DNA from 3 places in the Desulfobacter sp. UBA2225 genome. Region 3 is predicted to be linked to each of the others. Evidence: predicted binding sites of a transcription regulator. Region 3 holds the regulator's gene; each other region holds the start of a gene.
What was found. The regulator sigma-54, encoded in region 3, starts transcription at its own class of promoters, with help from an activator protein. The targets are predictions, from matches to a motif close to TNTGGCACANTTTCTGCTNT.
Positions count from the first base shown of each region.

Region 1 (4,265 bases), on a different contig from region 3:
TACTGCCTTTGTCCGCCAAAAGAAACTTGCCCTTGCGTTTTTTATCCGCCCCGGTGAATGCGCCCCGTTCATGGCCGAACAGTTCTGATTCCAAAAGGGTTTCGGTGATGGCTGCACAGTTGATCCGGATGTAGGGGTGAGGCCTTCTCATGCTGTTGTTGTGAAGGGCGGCAGCCACAAGTTCCTTTCCTGTGCCGGATTCCCCTGTGACAAGCACATTGGCATCGGTGGGGGCCACCATGTGTATGGTATCCAGCAGTGCTTTCATGACAGGGCTTTTGCCCAGGATATCGTGATGAAAATTGCTGGTTTCCAACCGTTTTTTCAGGTCCTGATTTTCGTTTTTCAGGTGAAGGCGCTCAAACACCCGATCCACGGTGAGTTTAAGCTTGTCAAAATCAAGGGGTTTGGTCAGGTAATCATAGGCCCCGATTTTCAGCGCCCGGACGGCCGTGTCCACCGAGGAATAGGCGGTCATGATGACCACGGGAAGGGCCGGGTTAAAGGCATGAATTTTGGCCAGGGCGTCCATGCCGGACATTTTCACCATTTTCATATCCATGAGCACCAGGCCAAAGGGGCTGTTTGTCACCGCATCCACACCGTCATCTCCGTCCGGGGCAACCTGAACGGCATATCCCCACCCTTTCATCAGCGTTCTAAGCATGGTGGCATGGGCTGTATCATCATCCACCACCAGCACGGTCTTGTCACTCATCAACATATCCTTAATCTTGTCTATTTTATTGATTTATTGTCAGACGCTGCCATCACCGCCCCATTAACAGGCAGGATGATATAAAACACGGTGCCCTTTGAAGGCCGGCTTTCCACCCGGATATCTCCTTTGAGATTTTCAACAATCCTGTGAACAATGGATAACCCGAGACCGGTTCCCTTGGCCCGGGTGGTAAAATAGGGGTCAAATACTTTTTCAAGATCTTTTGCCGGGATGCCGCAGCCGTTGTCCGCCACCCGGATTTCAATATCATCTTGTACATCGGCCACGCCTATTTCAAGGATTCCGCCGCTGTCCATGGCATTTAAGGCATTCATGTACAAATTGAGCAGCACCTGGCAGATCCGTTCGGGATCCGTATGAATGGTTTCTCTTCTAGTGCGGATATCTGTTTCAACCCGGATCTTTTTTTTCTCAAGGTCATGGGAAACCAGTTTAAGGGAATGGCGGATAAGGGGTTCAATCCGGGTCTGCTTGATCTCCACCGCCATGGGCTTGGCAAATTCGAGCAATTGGGTGATGGAGCGATTCATACGTTCCACTTCCTGGACCATAATTTTTGCAATTTCCACGTCCTCGGGTTCATTTTTATACTGCCGGGAAAAATAGGTGGCAAAGCCCTTGATGGAACTTAACGGATTTCTGATTTCATGCGCCACACCTGCGGCAAGTTTTCCTATGGCCGCTAAACGCCGATTGGTTTCCACCTGTTTTTTCAAATCCCGGATCTGGGTCAGATCCCTGAATAAAAGGACAAAACCCTGGATCTGGTCTTCGTCTGCCGGAATGGCCGAAACAGTCATATCCAGCCGGAGCTCGCCTTGCTCTTTTGGGTTCAACGCCACTTCCCCGGACGCAACGCCTCCTGACCCCGTAATCTTAGCAGCCATGGCAGCCATCTGGGGGTAGGCTTTTTCGGGAATTTTACCCAGGATCTTTTCAGCAGCGCGGTTGGCGGACGTCACATTAAAATTCGTATCCAGGGTGATGAGGCCCGAGGGCATATTCTGAACCACATTGTCGGAAAACGCCATAACCTGTTCCAGGGATGACTGGGCAGCCCAGTAAGCCTGGAGGGCAAACAGGGCAATAATGCCCGAACAGCAGAAAACAAAGAACAAAAGTCCTCTGATGACGATATTCTTAAATCCCTGGGACTGAGCCGCCTGCACCCCGGCCATGGACATTCCGGCAAAAATATAGTGATCAGTCTGCCCAAATGCGCCGAAAGCCGGCCTGGCCGAGCTTTCAGGACCAAGCGGGCCAGGCGGCCCGGGCGGCATATTTCCGTAGCCGTAGCCATAGCTGGGATCGGGACCGTGGCCGGCTGCCCATCCTCGACCTCTGAGCCTGGGATTAAATGGAACAAATCGCTTGGCCAATTCCAGAACCGGCCCATCCTCGGTATTCAGGGAGCGGCTGGAGATTCGATGGGGATCCATGGGTAACGACGCAAGGTCTGGCCACCCGTCATAAATTTTACCCACCATGGCGGCATCGGAATGGGCGACGATCTTTCCCATGGCATCGGTGATCATGATATAGGCAACATCAGGCTGACCTGCGGTCTCCTCCAGCATGGACTGAAGCCGTTCGATACCCCACTGCATGGAGCCCAGACCAATCCGGGTGCCGGCCTCAAATGTACGGATTAACGAGGTGCCTGTGATTAAAAACCGCTCCCGGATAAACTCATCCTGCTTTTTAACCCGGTCCAGGGTCATCAGGATAAACACAGGCAACAGCACAACCAGAACACCCACCATCACCAGAGGCGGCACTAACCCCGGCATTTTTGGGGTGATATTTAATTTAAATCTATTCATTGGGTCAACACAGATATATGGAACGTATATTTTTTACCCGATTGTATACCCTTACCTGGATAAAAAGTACACACTATATTTGATTCTTTAAAATATAGCCTGGTATGGTAGTTAGACGCCAATGCCCTGGTACAAAACGACTTCAATGAATATAGACATGAATGGCACACCAATTGCATTATAATTCTGCAACGATGATCATAGAAATTTAAGATCATCAAAGCACGAATCACGGAATATAAACCAAGGGCCACAAGGAGGCATTATGAAAAAAACATTAGCCGCATTAACCATCCTGATTGTTACATGCAGCTTTTCTGCAGGTGCATTTGCAACGCCCCCAAAACAGGGCAAAGAAAAGGGCTTAAGGCAGGACAGAGCCCGTGCGTGCATGAACCTGACCGATGAACAGCAAAAACAGCTTCGCGAGCTGCATCAAAAATTTACTGATGACACCTATGAAATGCGTACAAACATTATGAACCTGGATCAGCAGATCCTCATGTACATGGAAACATCCAATCCTGATCCGGCAAAACTGAAATCCATGGTCATGGAAAAAGCGGATTTATCAAAAGATCTGGCAGTTAAACGGTTGGAATTTGCCCTGGATGCCGGAAAAATCTCTCCGGAATTAAAATGCATGGCCATGGGCCGAGGATTTGGCGGCTCTGGTATGGGATACGGCGCTGGCGGCTATCATGGACTTGGCAGAGGTGCCGGGTTTAATGATGGTTCTGGGCCGGGAATTGACGATCCCCAAGATAAGACCCCCTCAGAAAACAAATAATACATACCCACCGCTCCACGATACATCCCTCCATCAACTACCTTCTCTCCTGTCCCCCCGGGTAACACACCCGGGGGGACCCTTTTTTCAATGTATCATTCTTGTTCCACAGGATTTTCAAGCACGCCAATGCCTTCAATTTCAACCTCCATCCGATCTCCCGGCGCCAGAAACACGCGGGGTTTACGGGTAAAGCCTACCCCTTCGGGTGTTCCTGTCAGGATCAGGGTGCCGGGCAAAAGGGTTGAAGACTGGGAGAGGTAGGAGATCATATTGGCGATGCTGAATACCATGTCGCTGGTGTTGCTGTCCTGCATGACTTCACCGTTCAGGCGTAACTTAATGGCAAGGCTCTGGGGATCGGGAATTTCGTCTGCCGTCGTCATGACCGGCCCGCAGGGACAAAAGGTGTCATAACTTTTTCCCCGGGTCCACTGGAATCCACCGGCATGTTTCTGCCACCGCCGGGCAGAGACGTCATTGGTACAAGTATAGCCGAGCACATAATCCAGGGCATCTTCCTCGGACACATTTTTAGCGGCCTTTTTAATGATCACCCCAAGCTCGGCTTCGTAATCCACCTCGGGCGGATCTGACGCACATTTGGGGATCACGACCGGATCTTTGTGCCCTGCAAGGGACCCGGGGTATTTCATGAACACGGCCGGATATTTTGGGATTTCCTGGCCGGTCTCTTCTGCATGACGCCGGTAATTAAGGCCGATGCAGATAATGGACGAAGGTTCCACCGGGGGCAAAATTTTTACGACCGCCACCCGTTCACCGGTATCGCTGAAACCATAGTCCGCAGACTGTTCCACCAGACTGGCTGTTTTTCCGTCCCAATCGCACCCAATGACTTCCTTACCCTGTTGGGTAGTAAAACGAATGATCTTCATTTAAGGCTCCT
Region 1 is NZ_DDYV01000085.1:1,698-5,962, reverse strand. Features, by position in the region: gene B3D59_RS04555 (sigma-54-dependent transcriptional regulator) at 1-718, opposite strand, end outside; gene B3D59_RS04550 (ATP-binding protein) at 739-2,565, opposite strand; gene B3D59_RS04545 (Spy/CpxP family protein refolding chaperone) at 2,831-3,355, shown strand; gene B3D59_RS04540 (fumarylacetoacetate hydrolase family protein) at 3,451-4,254, opposite strand.
Region 1: B3D59_RS04545 (Spy/CpxP family protein refolding chaperone) is a predicted target of sigma-54. The motif match lies at 2,726-2,745, and genes of this name have one in related genera.

Region 2 (4,265 bases), on a different contig from region 3:
GGCCTTTTCCAGGAATATCGGCCTGTTTACCGAAGAAGAGCAGGAACGGCTTTCAAATTTTAGAATCGCCATACCCGGTATGGGAGGTGTCGGCGGGCTCCACCTGATCACCCTTACCCGGACAGGTATCACAAAATTTAATATTGCTGATTTTGACGCGTATGAGCCGGCCAACATCAATCGCCAGTACGGAGCCCGGGTGCCGGAATTCGGCCGCTCCAAACTTGAGGTCATGGCGGAACAGGCAATTTCCATCAATCCTTACCTGGAACTGAATCTGTTCAAGGAGGGTATCAATGCATCCAATATGGATGATTTTCTTGACGGGGTGGATGTGGTTTTGGACGGTCTTGATTTCTTTGAATTTGAGACACGGCGACTGTTGTTTAAAAGGGCGGCTGAAAAAGGAATTCATGTCATCACCGCAGGCCCCATGGGGTACAGTTCGGCCATGCTGATCTTCTCCCCCAAAGGTATGGGATTTGACGAATATTTTAATATCAGGGACGACATGGCTGACGAGGAAAAATATCTATCCTTTGCTCTGGGGCTGTCCCCCCGGCCCACCCATATCAAGTATATGAATTTTAAAAAGGTGGATTTCAGTTCCAAAGCAGGGCCCTCCTTGAATATCGCCTGCCAGATATGTGCCGGCATGGCTGCCACCGAAGCGGTAAAAGTGATCCTGAGAAAGGGTAAAATCAAGCCGGTGCCCCATTATTTTCAATATGATCCCTTTCTTCAGACCCTGCGGAAAGGGTATCTTTTCATGGGAAATAAAAATCCCTGGCAGAGGTTGAAAATACAGGTGGTTAAAAAGTTCATCAGTAAAAACAAACCCAAGCTGAAACCGGATATCCCTGAAAAACCTGGGATCATACCGGTTCCAGGGAAAGATATTGAACCTTCTGTTCTGGAATATCTCATCCGTGCCGGCATCCAGGCCCCGTCCGGGGACAACTGCCAACCCTGGAAATTTGAGATAAAAAAGAACCGGATTGATCTGTTCCTGGACCGGGAGAAGGATCGCTCCTTTTTTAATGTCAACCAGGTGGCATCTTTGATTTCATGTGGCGCTGTGCTGGAAAATATAAAAATAGCCGCCTCTTCAATGGGTATGGAAGCATTAATCAAGTATGACCCCGATCTCCGGGAGAATGACAGGGTGGCATCAATTAATTTGATCCCGGGAGAAAAAAAGAAAGACCCGCTGGCTGACTTCATCTGGGAACGACATACGAACCGGAAACCTTTCAAAAAAACACCGGTCGCTCCTGAGATCCTTGAATCTGTTGAAACTGCCGTCAGTTCTATTCCAGGGGCACAGATAAGGTTTATAACGGAAAGGGCAAAATTAAAGAAGCTGGCCAGGATTATATATAAAATAGACCGAATCCGCACAGAACATAAGCCCCTTCACGAACATTTGATGTCAATGATACGGTTTACCGAAAAAGAAGCCCTGGAAAAAAGAGACGGGTTCCCATTAAAAAACCTGGAGGCCGGATTGGCTGGAGAACTTTTTTTAAAGGTTACAAAACCATGGCCGGTGATGAATATTGCCAACAAGATTGGGTTAGGCCGGATGGTGGCATTGAATGCCTGGCAGGGGATGGTGAATTCGTCTGGCGCCGGGCTTTTATTGATGGATAAAATGGATGACCTTGGGCTTATTCAAGGCGGTAGGGCCCTTGAAAAAGCCTGGCTGACATTAGCTTCCCATGGCATTCAACTTCAACCGATGACGGCTGCGACCCTATTTTACCTTCGGTTGATTGTGAAACAGAACAAAAAGTCTGGATTTTCAAAACAGCACGAGGAGCTATTAACAGCCCTTCAAGATGAATATCACACGCTGTTTCGCCTGGCTGAAAAAAAATTACAGGTCTTACTGTTCAGGTTCGGTAAAGCGGCAAATATAGAACATAAAACGCTTCGCCCGGCTATAGAATTCTTGATAAATAAATAGCAGTTTTTGTTGAATACGTTTAAAAGCGGCATAAATAAAAGTGCGTTCTTCGAGGAAATAATAATTTTTTTATAACTCTTATAATTAAAGAAAAAATGAAAGGCCAGGAAAATCTTGTCTTGTCCCAACCTTTCATTTTTTTATTTTAATTGATATCGATATTCCTAAGCTCTCTTTTTTCTTGAAATGGCAGCAAACCCAAGAAGACCTATGCCAAATAGCATAAATGTCGCGGGTTCTGGAACAATATCCAATCTAAATTGTCCATTATTTCCCACGTCAAATTGAGTAAGCCGACCTGAACCATCATATACTTCTGTTCCACTAACTATTGTTGCATTGGTTGTTGCAAATCCCAACGTAAGAACTGGTGAATTGCTCTCCAGATCATAGGTAGACAGATCTGTTGTAAGGTCTGAAGCAAACCAATAACCAGCGGCTAATGATTCGGCTACAAAATTAGCTGTAATAAAGCCATTGGAGGGGCCGAAGTCAGCATTTAATCCTCCCCCACCTGAGAGTAGGTTGAAGACCCCAATCTCAACATTTCCTGCTGTGTATATGTGAAGAGAGCTTGGGACAGCATCAAAATAAAATTCGTCAGTTCCTAATGTTCCTGTTGCTTGAAAAGTAGCGGTAAGATAATCAAGTAGCAACGGTGCAGTAGGGGGGCCGTAAGAGAAAGAATGAAACGTTCCAGTTTCAGCAAATGTTAATGTAGTAAAATCATTCGTAATGGTAGCAGTTCCAGTTAGATTTAAATATTCTGGAACGGTAAGGATAGAATCCCCACCACCATTTGGATCAAGGCCCCAATTCAGCATATATGCAGAAGCAGGTGCTATTGTGAAAGTGATTGACATTAAAAAGAAGGCAAAAACAAGAAAACTTTTCATTATTTTAAATTTGCTAAGCATAATTAATAATTCCTTTTTTAAAATTTAATTTTTTTCAATTCCTGAGACGCAATACTTAATTATTTCAACGTGTTATAAAATTTCATATTATGCGTACCTACGATCACCTCCTTTCTGCCAGTACATTTTTTGAATTGTTTAATTTGACATTGTTTAATTTATTTCATTCACACAGTTGAAATCAAATAAAGCAATGATGGTGCCATTTGCTTTCTACATTGTAAAAAAGAAGAGTTTGGATTATACGACATCGGAAATATATTATAATTAAAGCAGGTTGCTGTGATATGAATTTTTTGAAAAATCAAAGCCTTTTGCAGCGCTGAAAACATAGTCGCATGGAAATATGAAAAAAAATTCATACTGATTATGAAAAAGTCTTCATAATTCAGTATAATAAAGTACATACATGGCGTTAATTCCGGGTTGGAATTCCGGGTAGAGTAGAGCACTGATTCGGCCGGTTTCTTCAGCCCTTTTTATATTCGAGACGCCTTGCCGCACGCGGCTACTACGTGTTCCAAAGGCCTTGCATCCTCAGTGCTCCCTCATCAAACCGTGCATACGGTTCTCCCGTACACGGCTTTCCGATGTTCTTCATTGTAAGGCTTACGCTTTTTTTCTGCTTGGCCTTACAATAGAGCTTCCTCTGTAGCGTCCTGATTCTAATTGGGTGGTGATGTAAAAAGTATGCTATGCTTTTTATACATGACCAAAATTGATATAAAAAAAGACTAACTCAAATGATTTAAGATGGTTATAAAGGTTTTTGGAAAAACAACACGTTTTTCTAAATGCACGTCGAATTCTGTGTCTCAATCTGCAATTATTTCCTTCAATTCCAACAGTATTGGCTTTCCCCGTAACATGATTGTCGGATTTGAAGATTTTTACAAAACTTGTCCAGTCGTCCGTATAAATCGTGTCAAACGTGATGCCCAGCTCTGTAATTTTTTTCCGTAAGTCTCTTGCGGTAGCCAAATTACGCTTGCCCCAAACCCAGGCGACTATCTCTCCAGTTGCTCTATGATAAGCATAAATCAGCCAGACTTTATTTGAATTCCGGGTGAATTCCGGGTGAATTCCGGGGGTGAATTCCGGGGACACCATACTTAATTCCATCCCCACCAAGGTCAAGTTAAAATGATCAACTAAAAAACTCAATGTAATCTTTTCAGGATCGTATAATGGTAGAGGGTGAATTCTTTGACCCAATTCATCCTGTGGGGGGGGGGCGAGCCAAACATCTGTAATATCGAAAGAAAGCCACAGTTCTATCTTTATTTTTGGCCTTAAACCGGCCATTTTGCCCCTAAAAAAGCGTTTTAAGAAAATTTTCTGATTCGGTGTTGGTTAATTTTATAATGCCATGGGTGCTT
Region 2 is NZ_DDYV01000233.1:14,883-19,147, forward strand. Features, by position in the region: gene B3D59_RS11785 (ThiF family adenylyltransferase) at 1-1,969, shown strand, start outside; gene B3D59_RS11790 (PEP-CTERM sorting domain-containing protein) at 2,134-2,886, opposite strand; partial or broken gene B3D59_RS11795 (IS1 family transposase) at 3,589-3,951, opposite strand.
Region 2: B3D59_RS11790 (PEP-CTERM sorting domain-containing protein) is a predicted target of sigma-54. The motif match lies at 3,074-3,093, and genes of this name have one in related genera.

Region 3 (4,265 bases):
CGTCGTGAATCACGTCAGCCTGACCGTTGACCAGGGTCAGGTCACCGGGCTTCTAGGACCTAACGGTGCCGGAAAGACCACGACCTTTTATATGACCGTAGGCATGATCCGGCCGGACAAAGGCACGGTCCATCTTGACGGGGAGGATATAACCCGCTATCCCATGTATGTCAGGGCCAGAAAGGGCCTTGGTTACCTGCCCCAGGAGACCTCTATATTTAAAAAACTGACAGTCCGGGAAAATATAACGGCCATTCTGGAGGTTATTGACAAAAAAGTCGCGGACATCAACCGGAAAGCCGAAACACTGATGGAAGAACTTGGGATACTGGCCTTGGCCGGACAAAAGGCGACTTCCCTGTCCGGTGGAGAAAAGCGCCGTCTGGAAATTTCAAGGGTTCTTGCCACAGACCCCTTGTTCATCCTACTGGACGAGCCCTTTGCCGGCATTGATCCTTTGGCTGTTATTGATATCCAGCAAATCATATCCCAGCTTACCGACAAAGGCATCGGAATATTGATTTCCGATCATAATGTCAGGGAAACATTAGGCGTATGCAACACGGCTTATATTATGAGCCAGGGTATGGTTATGGAATCAGGCCCTCCGGAAAAAATTATTTCAAGCAAAGTAGCCAAACGCATTTACCTGGGAGACAATTTTAAACTTTAATCATGGAACTTGGATTACAACAAAGCCTTGCACTGACCCAGCAGCTGGTCATGACACCCCAGCTCCAACAGGCTATCAAACTGCTTCAGCTCTCCAGGCTTGAACTTGCCGAAATGATCCAGCAGGAAATGGAGCAAAATCCGGCGCTTGAAGAAATCTCCATTGATGAGGCCTCTGACAAAGCCATCACTGCCCAGGAAACCGAAACCCGGACAGAGGAAATAGAAGCCCCTGCCAAAGAAGTTACCATTGAAGAGCGGGTGCGCTCGGATACGGACTGGGAAAACTATATCAATGAATACAACTCCACCGGTAGAATCTACATGGAGTCTGAAAACAGTGAAGCGCTCAATTACGAATCATTTACATCCGAGAAACAAACCCTTGAAGCCCATTTAAAGTGGCAGTTGATGCTTTCGGATCTGCCGGACGAAGAGGAGCGACTGGGTCATGTCATCATCGGCAACCTGAACCGGGACGGATATTTATGCGCCGACGTAGAGGAGTTGGCCCAGAGTGCCGAGGCCGATATTCAAACCGTTGAAAAAGTGCTGGCTGTGCTCCAGACCTTTGACCCCCCCGGCGTGTGTGCCAGAAACCTGTGCGAAACGCTTTTGATTCAAGTCCGGCAACTGGGCATTGAAAACGATATCATCACCCGGATCATTACGGATCATCTCAAAAATCTTGAAAACAGAAACAGTAAAAAAATTGCCAAGGCCCTTAAAATTTCCGTTGAGGATGTGCGGGCTGCAGTAAAAATCATCCAGTTTCTTGAACCCAAGCCCGGCAGGAAATTTGCCACAGAGGAACCCGCCTACATCACCCCGGATATCTATGTTTACAAAGTCGGTGATGATTTTAAAATTGTTATGAACGATGACGGCCTTCCCAAATTAAAAATTTCAAGATTCTACAGGGAAGCCGTCGCCACCGGCAAAAAAATCCCCAAGGAGACCAAGACCTATCTTAATGAAAAGATGCAGTCCGCCTCCTGGCTGATAAAATCCATTCATCAACGCCAGAAAACCATCTATCTGGTCATGGAAAGCATCATCAAGTTTCAAAGGGATTTTTTTGAAAAGGGCATTGCCTATCTGCGGCCTTTGATTTTAAAAGATATTGCCGAAGATATTGAAATGCATGAGTCTACGATCAGCCGGGTGACCACAAACAAATACGCGTACACCCCCCAGGGACTATTTGAGTTGAAATATTTTTTCAACAGCTCCATAGAGCGGGGGGACGGACCTTCCATGGCATCGGCCAGCGTCAAGGAGAGAATAAGACAACTCATTGACAATGAAGATCCAAACGCACCCTTAAGTGACGATAAAATCGCCGCAATTCTGCAGGAATCAGATATTCAGATTGCCCGGCGAACCGTGGCAAAATACAGAAAAGTACTCAATATTCTGCCGTCCAACAAACGCAAACAATTATAGGGAGAGCTCATCTATGCAAGTCACCATCACGTTCAAACAGATAGAAGCATCCGATCCCCTGAAATCCTATGTAAATAAAAAGCTTAAACGGTTTGACAAGATGCTGGAGGGTCCGGCCGAGGCCAATGTTGTCTTAAGCGTTGAAAAAATAAGGCATATTGCCGAAATAACCTTAACCAGCGGGTCGCTTAACATCCATGCCAAGGAAGCGTCCGAAAGCATGTATGCCGCCATTGATATCCTGGCGGATAAAGTCAAAAGCCAGATCACAAAACACAAGGAAAAGATAAAGAAACACCTGTTGGGCAACAAGTCAAGCCTGACGGATACCCGTGAGTTCAGCATTGAGGAACCTTTGCCCGGGGACGTGGTTGATATTATTGAAGAACCCCTTGAAACAAAACCCATGGACATTGAGGATGCGGTGATTGAACTGGAGTCGGGCAAAAAATCTTTTTATGTATTCATTAATGCCCGCACACAAGAGGTCAATGTGATTTATAAACACAATAACGGGAAACTGGGACTAATTGCCCCCCAAGGATAGGATGGCCGGAGCCAATGAAAATCAGTGACATTCTAAAGCTGGACGCTATTATCGCAGACCTGAAAGCCAAAAACAAACCAGAGGCCATAAAAGAACTGTCCCAGGCTGTTTCTCCCGTGGCCGGAGCCGAAGTCGAAGATGTCGCAGCAGTCCTGATGGAACGCGAACATTTAGGGTCCACAGGCATCGGCGGCGGCATCGCCATTCCCCACGGCAAGTTGGAGACGGTGAAATCCATTGCTGTTGGATTTGGGCGCAGCATTAAAGGAATTGAGTTTGAGTCTTTGGATAACCGGCCCGTCCATCTTTTCTTTCTGCTTCTGACACCTGAGCACTCCACAGGCGGTCATCTGAAAGTTCTTGCCCAGATTTCAAAGCTGCTGAAAATGGATCAGTTTAAAGAACGACTGTTGGCAGCAGGTTCAACAGAGCAAATCCATCAGATCATTCTGGAAAATGACGAAGAATTTTGACAATGGAAAAATTCAAGGTTTATATCATCACCGGCATCTCAGGTTCCGGGAAGACAACTGTTGCCCAGGCATTTGAAGATGCCTCCTTTTACTGCATCGACAACATGCCCATGGAGCTTGTGCCCAAGGTGCTTGAGCTGCTGTTGGGGGAAAGCGCCAAAGTCAAGGGCGCAGCCTTTGTGATGGATATGCGGTCAAAAACTTTTTTAAATACATTTGTTTCAGGCGTCTCTGCTTTAGAGGAGATGGGCGTTTCTCCAGTCATCATATTTCTTGAAGCAGATACCCAGACCCTGGTCAAACGGTTCAGTCAAACCCGCAGGCACCACCCGGTGGGTGATAAAAAGAACCTTCTGGAGAGTATCAAGTCTGAAAAACAAGGCATGGCCTCCATCCGCAAGCTGGCCCACCAGATCATTGACACCTCTAATTTCAATGTTCATCAGCTTAAAGCAGAAATACACAACCTTGTATCCAAGGAGACCGGTTTTGAAAACTTGATGAAACTGAATATCATGTCTTTTGGTTACAAATACGGCATCCCGGTGGATGCGGATATTGTGGTGGATCTGCGTTTTCTGGCAAATCCCTATTTTGTGCCGGAACTCAAAGCCCATGACGGAGAATCCGATGCGGTAAAAGCCTTTGTCCTGGAAAACCCGGAGACAAAAACCTTTTTAAAAAAATATAACGACCTTATCGACTATCTCATTCCTTTATATAAAAAAGAAAACAAGGCATATCTAACACTTGCATTGGGCTGTACCGGTGGCCGCCACCGTAGTGTTGCCATTTCCCGGGCCGTATTTGAACGGCTGATGAAAAAGGGGCTGAACCCAAGCTTGCGGCACAGAGATATTGACAGAGACATCAAAGAAACATAACAGGCAAACTATGACAGGAATTTTAATTGTCACCCATGCAAATCTGGGTGCAGCATTAATTGATACCTTGGAGTTCATTTTAGGGACCAAGCAGGAAAAACTTGGGACCATAGCCATAGACATCAAAGAGGATCCGGAAATCTTACGCAACAAAATCAAACAGGGTATTAAAGATGTCTATTGCGAAAATGGCGTTATTATTTTAACCGACATGTTCGGAGGTACACCTTCAAACCTGGCCTA
Region 3 is NZ_DDYV01000204.1:6,409-10,673, forward strand. Features, by position in the region: gene lptB (LPS export ABC transporter ATP-binding protein) at 1-673, shown strand, start outside; gene rpoN (RNA polymerase factor sigma-54) at 676-2,118, shown strand; gene hpf (ribosome hibernation-promoting factor, HPF/YfiA family) at 2,132-2,665, shown strand; gene B3D59_RS10290 (PTS sugar transporter subunit IIA) at 2,680-3,138, shown strand; gene rapZ (RNase adapter RapZ) at 3,141-4,022, shown strand; gene B3D59_RS10300 (PTS sugar transporter subunit IIA) at 4,033-4,265, shown strand, end outside.